4 regions of the Pantoea sp. X-Soil-ISGK-285 genome follow, and region 3 is predicted to be linked to each of the others. Evidence: predicted binding sites of a transcription regulator. Region 3 holds the regulator's gene; each other region holds the start of a gene.
The links. The regulator CRP, encoded in region 3, controls carbon source genes, mostly activating them, when cyclic AMP is high. The targets are predictions, from matches to a motif close to ATGTGANNNNNNTCACAT.
Positions count from the first base shown of each region.

Region 1: the regulator CRP is predicted to act here: its motif matches at 1,571-1,588, upstream of garD (galactarate dehydratase).
Region 2: the regulator CRP is predicted to act here: its motif matches at 1,255-1,272, upstream of epd (erythrose-4-phosphate dehydrogenase).
Region 4: the regulator CRP is predicted to act here: its motif matches at 1,681-1,698, upstream of AC6I8B_RS10175 (sugar transporter).

Region 1 covers NZ_AP035938.1:3,288,895-3,292,068, forward strand. The annotation lists gene AC6I8B_RS15515 (MFS transporter) at 1-1,186, opposite strand, end outside; gene garD (galactarate dehydratase) at 1,761-3,174, shown strand, end outside.
Region 2 covers NZ_AP035938.1:3,372,325-3,375,498, reverse strand. The annotation lists gene tkt (transketolase) at 1-1,147, shown strand, start outside; gene epd (erythrose-4-phosphate dehydrogenase) at 1,462-2,481, shown strand; gene pgk (phosphoglycerate kinase) at 2,533-3,174, shown strand, end outside.
Region 3 covers NZ_AP035938.1:3,714,271-3,717,444, reverse strand. The annotation lists gene AC6I8B_RS17605 (YccS/YhfK family putative transporter) at 1-1,478, opposite strand, end outside; gene crp (cAMP-activated global transcriptional regulator CRP) at 1,536-2,168, opposite strand; gene AC6I8B_RS17595 (OsmC family protein) at 2,472-2,876, shown strand.
Region 4 covers NZ_AP035938.1:2,125,479-2,128,652, forward strand. The annotation lists gene ynfM (multidrug efflux MFS transporter YnfM/SxtP(Kp)) at 1-495, shown strand, start outside; gene AC6I8B_RS10165 (hypothetical protein) at 663-923, shown strand; gene cybB (cytochrome b561) at 1,036-1,578, shown strand; gene AC6I8B_RS10175 (sugar transporter) at 1,753-2,937, shown strand; gene bhsA (multiple stress resistance protein BhsA) at 3,000-3,174, opposite strand, start outside.

The DNA.
Region 1 (3,174 bases), 430 kb from region 3:
AGAAGTTACCGAACATGTTGAACAGACCGCCGCTCAGGCCACTGATCTCTTTCGGCGCGGTATCTGCCATCACCGCCCAGCCCAGCGCACCGATGCCTTTACCAAAGAACGCCAGTGCCATGAAGAACACCACCACCCATTCGGTATCGGTGTAGTTACACATCACCATCGAAATAGAGAGCAGCATGCCGAGCACGATCGGTGTTTTACGCGCGATATTCAGCGAGCCGGTTTTACGCATCAGCCAGTCGGAGATCACCCCGCCCAGTACGCCGCCGAGGAAGCCGCACACCGCCGGAATCGAGGCAATAAAGCCCGCTTTGAGAATCGACATGCCGCGCGCCTGTACCAGATAGACCGGGAACCAGGTGATAAAAAAGTAGGTTAAGGCGTTAACGCAGTACTGACCGAGGTAGATACCCAGCATCATGCGTGACGTCAGCAGCTGTTTGATCTGGAACCACTTCTCGCTCCAGCTCACTTTGCGGCTATCCTTTTTGACATCCATGTTGATCAGCGCACCGCCCTGCTCCATGTACTCCAGTTCGGCTTTATTCACGCCAGGGTGATCGGTGGGGTCGTGGATCACTTTCAGCCAGATGAAACTGAGGATGATGCCCAGGCCGCCCATGAACCAGAACACGTGCGCCCAGCCCACGGAAGAGACCAGCCAGCCCATGATAGGCGCGAAGATAACGGTGGCGAAGTATTGGGCCGAGTTGAAGATCGCCACGGCCGTGCCGCGCTCCTGCGCCGGAAACCAGGCCGCGACGATGCGGCTGTTGCCAGGGAAAGAGGGCGCTTCGGCCAGTCCCACCAGGAAGCGCAGAATAAACAGCGACATGATGATGCCGAAGCCGCTGAACAGATCGACGAACCCTTGCAAAAAGGTAAAGAGCGACCAGGTAAAGATGCTCCAGAAATAGACGCGTTTTGAGCCGAAGCGGTCAAGCAGCCAGCCGCCCGGAATCTGACCAATAACATACGCCCATGAGAAGGCAGAGAAGATATAGCCGAGTCCGACCGAATCGAGGCCAATATCTTTTGACATCGCCGAACCGGCAATCGAAATCGTTGCGCGGTCACCGTAGTTGAATGAGGTGACGATAAATAACATCACCACAATCCAGTAACGGGCATTGGTGCGTTTCTGCACCGTTTCCGCGGTCTGGCTGAAACTATTCATGATGCACTCCTGAAATATAGCGTGAGCTACATTCGCTCTGACTGCATACACATCGCGTTGGGTATCAGAGAGAAGTTGGGTTAAACACGGCGATCTTTTTGTTTTGGCAAACTTTATTTATCCATCCGGCGTCTGGCAGCCGCGGCCGGTAATAACTCCAGGCAACCTCTTTCGGATGAATAATACGTCGTGACAGATAACCTGACTTTGGCTAACGGAACTCAGTATAAGAACAGCCTGTGGCGATCACATTGGCGCATCGCCCTGGAATAATCGCCTTATTGAAGTGATTGTCTTGCGGATGCACAAAAGCCTGCGGTATAGCTCACGAAAGTGGCAAATACCCGTGCAAAATCCGCCCCGGATAACGCTTTCCCCCGCTGTTTGTGAGGGTCTTCACTTGCTTTTGGATAATCGACCCAAAACAGCGAGACGAATTGCCTTAATGGTGGTCATTTGCACAATGCGCGACCCGCCCCGCCTCCCTATACTGAAGCTGGCAAACAAGGGCGTGACAGGTCAGATCATTACAGCGTGCCGCACAAGTACGGTACGACAGACGGGAAGGTGAGCGATGAACCCAAAAACAGATGAACAACCGCTCTATATCAAAGTCCATGAGCACGACAATGTGGCGATTGTGGTTAACAGCCTCGGTCTGCCAGCCGGTACGCAGTTTGCGGATGGCCTGACCCTCACAGAGCATGTGCCGCAGGGCCACAAAGTGGCGCTGAGCGCGATTAATCAGGGTGCAGAGATCGTGCGTTATGGCGAAGTCATTGGCTATGCATTGCGGGATATTGCCCAGGGCAGCTGGATTGACGAGTCACTGGTTGCGCTGCCGGAAGCCCCTCCGCTGGAGAGTCTGCCGTTAGCCACTCAGGTTCCGCCTGATTTGCCGCCGCTGGAGGGCTATACCTTTGAAGGTTACCGCAATGCGGATGGCAGCGTAGGCACGCGTAACCTGCTCGGCATCACCACCAGCGTCCACTGCGTGGCCGGTGTGGTGGATCATGTCGTACAGATCATTGAACGGGATTTACTGCCGCGCTATCCGAACGTGGATGGTGTGGTTGCCCTGAACCACCTTTATGGCTGTGGTGTGGCGATCAACGCACCGGCGGCGGTCGTGCCGATTCGCACCATTCATAACCTGGCGCTGAATGCGAATTTCGGCGGCGAAGTGATGATCGTCAGCCTCGGCTGTGAAAAGTTACAGCCAGAGCGTCTGTTGACTGGCACCCCCGACGTGCAGGCGATTTCGCTGGACGATCATGACATCGTGCGTCTGCAGGATGAAAAGCTGGTGGGCTTTGGCGCGATGGTCAATGAGATTCTGCAGGTGGCGGAGCGTCATCTCCAGCGGCTGAATCAGCGCCAGCGCGAAACCTGCTCCGCAGCAGAACTGATTGTCGGCATGCAGTGTGGTGGCAGCGATGCGTTTTCGGGCGTGACGGCAAATCCGGCAGTGGGCTTCGCCTCTGATCTGCTGGTGCGTTGCGGTGCCACCGTGATGTTCTCCGAAGTCACTGAAGTGCGTGATGCGATTCACCTACTGACGCCGCGGGTGATTAATCAGGAAGTCGGTAAGCGCTTACTGGAGGAGATGGCCTGGTATGATAATTACCTCGACCAGGGCCAGACCGATCGCAGCGCTAACCCGTCGCCGGGCAATAAAAAAGGCGGGCTGGCGAACGTAGTGGAAAAAGCGCTTGGCTCGATCGCAAAATCGGGACGCAGCGCCATTGTTGAAGTGCTCTCGCCCGGCCAGCGGCCCACGCGACGCGGATTGATCTACGCGGCCACGCCCGCCAGTGATTTTGTCTGCGGTACACAGCAGCTGGCATCCGGTATCACCCTGCAGGTGTTTACTACTGGTCGCGGTACGCCTTACGGTCTGGCCGCGATTCCGGTGATCAAGATGGCGACGCGTAATGCGCTGGCAGAGCGCTGGCACGATCTGATGGACATCAATGCCGGGACGATTG
Region 2 (3,174 bases), 340 kb from region 3:
GTTCGTAATTCCTTCTGATATCTACGCTGAGTGGGACGCGAAAGAAGCGGGCCAGGCGAAAGAGTCTGCATGGAATGAGAAATTCGCCGCTTACGCACAGGCTCATCCTGAACTGGCTGCCGAGTTTAAACGCCGCGTCAGCAACGAACTGCCAGCTAACTGGCAGGAAGAGTCGCAGAAGTTCGTTGAGCAGCTGCAGGCGAACCCGGCGAAGATCGCCAGCCGTAAAGCCTCACAGAATGCTATTGAAGCTTTCGGTAAAATTCTGCCGGAATACCTGGGCGGCTCAGCCGATCTGGCACCCAGCAACCTGACAATCTGGTCTGGCTCTAAGCCGATCAACGAAGATGCTGCGGGTAACTACATCCACTACGGCGTGCGTGAGTTCGGTATGACCGCAATCGCCAATGGCCTGGCGCTGCACGGCGGCTTCCTGCCTTACACCGCGACCTTCCTGATGTTTGTTGAATATGCGCGTAACGCAGCGCGTATGGCGGCACTGATGAAGATCCGTCAGATCATGGTCTACACCCACGACTCTATCGGTCTGGGCGAAGATGGCCCGACGCACCAGCCGGTTGAACAGATGGCGAGCCTGCGCACCACGCCAAACATGAGCCTGTGGCGTCCATGTGACCAGGTTGAATCCGCGGTGGCGTGGAAATATGCCATTGAGCGTAAAGATGGCCCGACTGCGCTGATCTTCTCCCGTCAGAACCTGGCGCAGCAGGATCGTGACACGGCACAGCTGGCTAACGTAGCGCGCGGCGGTTACGTGCTGAAAGATTGCGATGGCACGCCTGAGCTGATCCTGATCGCCACCGGTTCCGAAGTTGAGCTGGCTGTCGGTGCCTGGGACAAACTCACCAGCGAAGGCCGCAAAGTGCGCGTGGTCTCTATGCCATCAACGGATGCCTTCGACAAGCAGAGTGATGAGTACCGTGAATCCGTGTTGCCAAAAGCGGTCAGCGCACGCGTCGCAATCGAAGCGGGCATCGCTGATTACTGGTTCAAATACACCGGCCTGAACGGCGCTATCGTGGGCATGACCAGCTTCGGCGAATCTGCACCTGCCGATCAGCTGTTCGAACTGTTTGGCTTTACCGTCGACAACGTCGTCGCGAAAGCGAAAGCGCTGCTGGCGTAAAACCGGTCAGGCGGGCCTGTTCCCGCCCGGCTGTAAAAACAGAGGGACGAGATTTTCGTCCCTTTTATTTTTTTATTCCTGCAGTAATAACCGCCTTTTGCCTTAATTTGTGACGCAGATCCAAATTTAAGCAGCCAGATTGATCACAATCATTCCTGTTATTCCTTCCTTCTATTATTGTAGCTGAACCGTTTCAGTCGCCAGGCAAATCGCCCTGGTTTCGGACAATGCCGGGTAAGAATCTCCTGTACAAAATGCAGTGAAACGCTCAGGCTAACGGCACGTTTTTTTCAGTCTGACGTGGCAGGAGAGAAATGACGGTACGGGTAGCGATAAATGGTTTTGGCCGGATTGGACGCAACGTCCTGCGCGCGCTGTATGAAACGGGCCGACGTGCAGAGATCACCGTGGTCGCGATTAACGAGCTGGCAGAAGCCACCGGTATGGCGCATCTGCTGAAATACGATACCAGCCATGGCCGTTTTGCTTTCGATGTCCGCCAGGAGCGCGATGTAATGTGGGTGGGTGGCGATACCCTGCGCATTTTGCACCGTGCAGCCATTGCCGATCTGCCGTGGCGTGAACTCGACGTGGATGTGGTGCTGGACTGCACCGGCGTCTATGGCTCACGCGCTGATGGCGAAGCGCATCTTCAGGCTGGCGCCAAAAAAGTGCTCTTCTCTCATCCCGGCGGAAACGATCTCGACGCCACAGTGGTGTATGGCGTTAACCAGCAGTCACTCACCGCCAGTGACCGCATCGTCTCCAACGCTTCCTGTACCACTAACTGCATTATCCCGGTGATCAAACTGCTGGATGATGCGTTTGGTATCGAATCCGGCACCGTCACCACGATCCACTCGGCGATGCACGATCAGCAGGTGATCGACGCCTATCACAGCGATCTGCGCCGTACGCGTGCAGCCAGTCAGTCGATCATCCCGGTGGACACTCGCCTGGCGGCTGGCATTACCCGTATTTTTCCGAAATTCAACGATCGCTTCGAGGCGATAGCCGTTCGCGTCCCGACGATTAACGTGACGGCCATTGATCTCAGCGTTTCTGTGCATCAGGCGGTGACGGCGTGTGAAGTTAACACCCTGTTGCGAAGCGCGGCAGAAGGGACATTTCGTGGTATAGTTGACTATACGGAATTACCGTTAGTCTCAGTAGATTTTAACCATGATCCGCACAGTGCCATTGTGGACGGAACACAAACGCGGGTCAGCGGTCAACACCTTATCAAGACCCTGGTCTGGTGTGACAACGAATGGGGCTTTGCTAACCGAATGCTCGACACGACGTTAGCGATGGCCGCAAGCGGTTTCAGGTAAGACGCGGTATGCGTCTGGCAAAACTTATGAGAATCAACGAGAGGATTCACCATGTCTGTAATTAAGATGACCGATCTGGATCTGGCTGGTAAACGCGTTCTGATCCGTGCCGATCTGAACGTACCGGTTAAAGAAGGTAAAGTGACGTCTGATGCACGTATCCGTGCTTCTCTGCCAACCATTGAAGCGGCGTTGAAACAGGGCGCGAAAGTAATGGTTACCTCTCACCTGGGTCGTCCGACCGAAGGTGAATACAATGAAGAGTTCTCGCTGCTGCCGGTAGTTAACTACCTGAAAGACAAGCTTAGCGGCACCACCGTGACCCTGGCAAAAGATTACCTCGATGGCGTTGAAGTCGGCGCTGGCGAACTGGTTGTGCTGGAAAACGTTCGCTTTAACAAAGGCGAAAAGAAAGATGACGAAGCGCTGTCTAAAAAATATGCTGCTCTGTGCGACGTCTTTGTGATGGACGCCTTTGGTACTGCGCACCGCGCACAGGCTTCTACCCACGGCGTCGGCAAATTTGCCCCTATCGCCTGTGCTGGCCCGCTGCTCTCTGCAGAACTGGAAGCGCTGGGTAAAGTCATGAGCAACCCGGAGCGTCCGCTGGTGGCTGTGGTAGGGGGCTCTAAAGTCTCTACCAAATTTGATGTGCTGCAATCTCTGGTCAAAATCGCGGACACCGTGATTGTG
Region 3 (3,174 bases):
CCCATCAGCGTATCCATGAGACGTGGCAGCAGAAACTGCGCGCCATTCAGCGACAGCAATTGCAGCGAGTAAACCGCCGTGACCGTAAAGCCAATCATCGACCAGCCATAGAACTGGCGGGTAAAGCGATAGCTGATAAAGGTAATCGCCAGCATGATCAGCAGTACCAGCGACTCTGGCACCGCCATGCGCAGCGTGGCAGCCGCGATCACCAGACCGGCAAAAGTGCCCAGCGCCCGGTGCTGAATGCGGACACGGGTAGCGCTGTAGCCGTTCTGGCTGACGAACATGATGGTCATCAGGATCCAGTAGGGTTTGGGGATGTTGAAGAACAGAGCCAGCGCGCTGCCCAGCATCAGCATCACCGCAAAGCGGCCGGCAGTGCGCAGGGCCGATGAGCGGAACGAGAGATAACTGCGCAGCGCCGGTAACAGCGGCAGACGGCGCTGGCGGTCAGCCATCAGATCGCGCTGATAAAGGGGTTTCTGGGTGCGCAGAACCCGCGCGATGCGGTTGAAGTGGTAAAGGCAGAAGTTACCCACCGGATTGTCGGGATGCTGATGGGCGATTTTCTCCAGCGCGCCGAGCTGTTTATCCATCGCAAAGCGATCGGGTAGCTGGTGATAGAGAATGTTATCCGCCAGCACCCGCAACCGGGCCGAGATGGTTTTGGCATTCCAGCGGATCACCGCTTCGGCGTGGCTCTGTTCGACCAGCTTCTGCACCTCTTCCGGCCGATGCAGGCTGACCGAGATATGTTCCTGCAGATCCAGCGCCACCTGAAAGGCGCGCGTCAGCCGTTTATGGCTGTGATCGCGGCTTGCCGACAGCATATGCATCTGCTGATAACAGGTGTTAATCAGATCGACCACTTTCTGCTGACGAGCCAGCAGCGGCGGCAGCGCCTTTTCCGGATCGGTCAGCTGCGTCAGCAGGGTATATTTTGCGTCGCAGTAGTTAGCCAGCTCGCGGTAGATCAGGCTCAGGCTTTCGCGCATCGGCTGCTCTTTCCACAGCCAGAACCAGAACCAGTTAAAGAGCCCGTACCATAGCGTGCCGCCGATATAGAGCAGCGGGGGAACATAGATTGGCATGCGGCCAATCAGGCTCAGGGTAAAGATGGCGGCAATCAGGGTGCCGGGCAGCAGACGGCCATGCAGCGGGCTGATCTCCCCGGTAACGCCGAGCAATAAGGGCATAGCAAACAGGATCAGCGGCAGCGGAATAGCATGCAGGGTGAGCCACTGCATCAGAAAGCTGCCGAGGGCAAACAGGCTGCCGCCAACAATCAGGCGTTTGAAGAAGCGTTTATGCGGGGTATCCAGACCGGCGATGTTGCAGCAGGCGGGCACTAATGAGAACAGCAGACCTTTTTGCAGGTCGCCAGCCAGCCAGCCCAGCGCCACCGGCAGACAGAGCACCAGCGTTTGCCGCAAGGCGTAGTTAACTTCAGGATGGTAAATAATTCGACGCCACATCGGCCCAACACAAACAATAACGGCGTGATGTTGCCATCACGCCGTGGGTGACAGGAATTAGCGGGTGCCGTAAACGACGATGGTTTTGCCGTGTGCGGAGATCAGGTTCTGATCTTCCAGCATCTTCAAAATACGGCCCACGGTTTCACGTGAACAACCAACAATCTGGCCAATTTCCTGACGAGTGATTTTAATTTGCATGCCGTCGGGATGCGTCATGGCATCTGGCTGCTTCGCCAGGTTGAGCAGGGTCTGTGCAATGCGTCCGGTTACGTCGAGGAAAGCGAGGTTACCCACTTTTTCAGACGTCACCTGCAGGCGACGCGCCATCTGCGATGAGAGTCGCATCAGGATGTCAGGGTTAACCTGGATCAGCTGACGGAATTTCTTGTAAGAAATTTCCGCCACTTCGCACGCGCTTTTCGCACGTACCCAGGCGCTGCGCTCCTGGCCTTCTTCGAACAGGCCAAGTTCACCAATAAAATCGCCCTGATTCAGGTAGGAAAGAATCATCTCTTTGCCTTCTTCATCTTTAATCAGAACCGCAACGGAACCTTTCACGATGTAGTAAAGCGTTTCTGCTTTTTCACCTTGGTGAATCAGCGTACTTTTGGATGGATACTTGTGAATATGGCAATGGGACAGGAACCATTCGAGTGTAGGGTCTGTTTGCGGTTTGCCGAGAACCATTCGCTATTATCCTCTGTTGTAATCGTGCCCAAAATACAGGGGGCAGTTTTCCCTGTCAGGCGGTGAAAGCTTCAAGCGTTTCCATTTCAGGAAATTATTCGGGCCGCATCAGGCGCAGTGCGCATCATCCTTCCCGGCTTCGTCATCGGGTGACGAAAAATATTTTCAGCACTGTTTGTAGCACAGCTTTTGCCGACTGTCTTCTGTTGTCTCGCTTCAGCTACGGGCGGATTTCTCTGGATTGCTGTTTACCAGGCGAAAGCGTACTCTGGCGACAAAACAGCGTATTCCGGAGCAAAAATCATGCAGGCAAGAGTGAAATGGGTAGAAGGGCTGACATTCCTCGGAGAATCCTCATCCGGCCATCAGATACTGATGGATGGAAATTCGGGTGATAAAGCGCCCAGCCCAATGGAGATGGTGCTGATGGCGGCGGGCGGATGCAGCGCGATTGACGTGGTATCAATTCTGCAAAAAGGCCGAAACGATGTGGCTGATTGTGAAGTAAAACTGACCTCAGAACGTCGTGAAGAGGCGCCGCGAATCTTTACGCACATCAACCTGCATTTTATCGTGAGTGGCAAAGCCCTCCAGGATAAAGCGGTCTCACGCGCTGTGGATCTTTCTGCTGAAAAATATTGCTCTGTGGCCATCATGCTGGGTAAAGGCGTCAACATTACGCATAGCTATGAAGTGATTGAGCTGTAGTAGCCGCAGGGGTTATTGCAGACCTGCTAACTTCACTTCCAGTATCTGATGCAGGTTGCTTTAGGACTGTGCCTGGGCCGGGAATCCGCTTTGATACTGTGCCTGCGTATTGAACAGGGTCAGAGCGGTTTGTGTCGGTCCGCTGTCAGACTGTGCCTGCGCTGGGAACCGGGTCAGATCGGAAAGTCGCTTAAGCCAATCCCTGGCCGCTCGGCCCGCGCCGTCCCTGGCGCGGGACGCTTTCCTCTTCTGACCCGGTTCCCTGCGTGTTAAGCTTTTTCGCTGCTGTCAGATTCAT
Region 4 (3,174 bases), 1.6 Mb from region 3:
GCCTTTGTCACCCTGTTTAACTATATTGGCTACCGTTTACTGGATGCGCCCTGGCATCTCAGCCAGGCTGTGGTCGGGCTGTTATCAGTGGTCTACCTCACCGGCTCCTGGAGTTCGCCTAAGGCGGGCGCGCTGACCAACCGGTTGGGTCGGGGTCCTGTGATGCTGGGTGCTACCGCCATCATGCTGCTGGGTTTGCTGATTACCGCCTTCAACTCCCTCTGGCTGATCCTGCCAGGGATGATGCTGTTCACCGCCGGTTTTTTTGCCGCCCATGCGGTTGCCAGCGGCTGGATTGGCCCCCGGGCACGCCGGGCACGAGGCCAGGCTTCTTCGCTCTATCTGTTCAGCTACTACGTGGGTTCCAGCGTCGCGGGTACGCTGGGTGGCGTGTTCTGGCATAACTTTGGCTGGAGCGGGATTACGCTGTTTATCAGCGTCCTGCTGATCCTGGCGTTACTGGTTGCCTGGCGTCTGCACAGTAAAAAACTCTGAGAACGTCTTCTCATGCCAGGCCTGGCTTCTCCTGCGGGCCTGGCGGTTTATCACAATAAACGCGCTATTCAGAGCCACAGCAAACAAAACGCAGGTTTCCCGCTATAATCGTTTTTATTGTAATAATTCATCTGCTTTGCCTTTTAACACGGCAACAAGGAACGCCTGTGGCTCTCTACTACTACGTCAATAAACAGTCAGGATATAACAATAATCATGTGGTTCATGCCGCAGGCTGCCCCCATCTTCCCGACATCGATAACCGTATGTTTCTGGGCAGTTTTTACCATGTGAATGCCGCCATCCTGCAGGCTAAAAAATATTATGCTGGCGCAATCGGCTGTGAAAATTGTTGTCCACTCAAAAATGTTGACCAGCAGGCCACCCAGCTCAGCGTGGCCCTGAAGCACACCCCGGCTTCGCGTTAATCTGATCCACATGGTAAGGGGGAAAAAATTTTTCCCGCTGCGCTAATTTGTTAAGAATTACCGCTGTTTTCCGTTATGTTAATCTTTCTGATTCTCTTTAATGGAATGCACAATGCGGGATAAGTTTGCGCGCGCTCAGATAGCCCTTCACTGGCTCACCTTTTTACTGGTGGTGACGGCCTACGCCACCATTGAACTGCGCGGTTTTGCACAGCGCGGATCCTGGCAGGGTTATGCCATGATCATTACCCATTTCAGCGCCGGCGCGACCATCCTGGTATTGATGCTTGCCCGCCTCTTTTTACGCACCCGGCATCGCACACCGCCCATTACTCCCGCTCCGCCGCGCTGGCAAACCGGGCTGGCACATCTGACTCATACCCTGCTCTATGCTCTGTTTATCACTCTGCCGATCCTCGGCCTGACATCGCGTTATCTTAAAGGTCGGGAATGGTGGCTGTTTGGCATCAGCATGCCGGTCGCGCCTGAACCTGACTTTGATATGGCGGATATGCTGATTGGCTGGCATGAAACCCTGGCACCGCTGGGTTACTGGCTGATCGGACTGCATGCTGCTGCCGCACTGTTCCATCACTATCTGCTTAAAGACAATACTCTGCTGCGAATGATGCCCGCCCGGCGTCGCGGTCAATAACCTCAGGCTATCGCCCTGTGATGGGGCGATAAAAAAATTTCAGCATTAAAAGGCGTTTATAAGGTTTCTCTTCCCGCTTTATTCACTACAATGGTCAGTAATTTGTGACGCAGGTCACTTTCGCTGGATGTTTCTGCCACATCCGATTCGCTGTACTGACTGACTTGACTCCTCATGCAACCAACTACTGTTTCACGTAAAACTGCCTGGCTACGCGTGGTATTGCTGGCCATCGCCGCCTTTGTATTTAATACCACCGAATTTGTGCCGGTTGGCCTGTTATCTGACATCGCTGCTGACTTTTCAATGCAGACGGCTGACGTCGGGATCATGCTGACCATCTATGCCTGGGTGGTTGCACTGCTCTCACTGCCGCTGATGCTGCTGACCCGCAATATTGAGCGACGACTGCTGCTGGGTGTGCTGTTCCTGATCTTTATCGTCAGCCACGTTCTTTCTACCGTTGCCTGGGATTTCCGTTCGCTGATGGTGTCACGCGTGGGTATCGCCCTGTCTCACGCGGTGTTCTGGTCGATCACCGCCTCGCTGGCGATTCGCGTCGCTCCGGCCGGTAAGAAAACTCAGGCGCTAAGTATGCTGGCAACCGGTACCGCGCTGGCGATGGTGCTGGGCGTGCCGATTGGCCGCGTGGTCGGTCAGTATCTTGGCTGGCGTACGACCTTCGGCGCGATTGGCCTTTCGGCACTGGTGCTGATGATTATGCTGGTGCGCATCCTGCCGCGTCTGCCGAGTGAACATACCGGCTCGCTGAGCAGTGTGCCGATGCTGTTTCGCCGTCCGGCGCTGGTCAGCATGTATCTGCTGGTGACGCTGGTCGTTACCGCGCATTACACCGCTTACAGCTATATCGAGCCCTTTATGCAAACCGTGGCCCATTCCAGTGGCAACTTCACCACCCTGCTACTGCTGCTGTTTGGCTCTGCGGGCATTGTGGGTAGCGTACTGTTCAGCACACTCGGTAATAAGTTTCCCTCCGGACTGCTGATTGCGGCCATCGCGCTGATCACCCTGTGCATGGGCCTGCTGATTTTTGCTGCCGTTCGCCCTGCGGCTATTTCAACGCTATGCGTTGTCTGGGGAATGGCGATGATGATGATCGGACTGGGTATGCAGGTGCGGGTGTTGTCGCTGGCACCGGATGCCACGGATGTGGCGATGTCGCTGATGTCCGGTATCTACAATATCGGTATCGGCGCGGGTGCGCTGCTGGGTAATCAGGTCAGCCTGCATCTGAGCATGGCGGAAGTCGGCAATGTCGGCGGGATGATTGGCCTGGTGGCGTTACTCTGGTGTGTTTATATCTTCCGTCGTTATCCACAGTTACGCAGTAACGGATAATAAAAAAATGCTTCAGATAAGCGGGTTATCTGAAGCCTGTTCAGGGTTATTTACTGCTCATTTTATCTATAAAGAACGGCTGTGCCATGCAGGTTGTTGCTGCCAGAGGTCGAAGTGATGCGGAAAGACTTTGCTCCTGCATCGCTGGCCTTTTCTGACAGTTGCTGCTCCAGCGAAAGCAGATTAGTACTGCCCGTTGCGCTGATGACACCGATTTTTTGCTGATCCAGCGGTGTG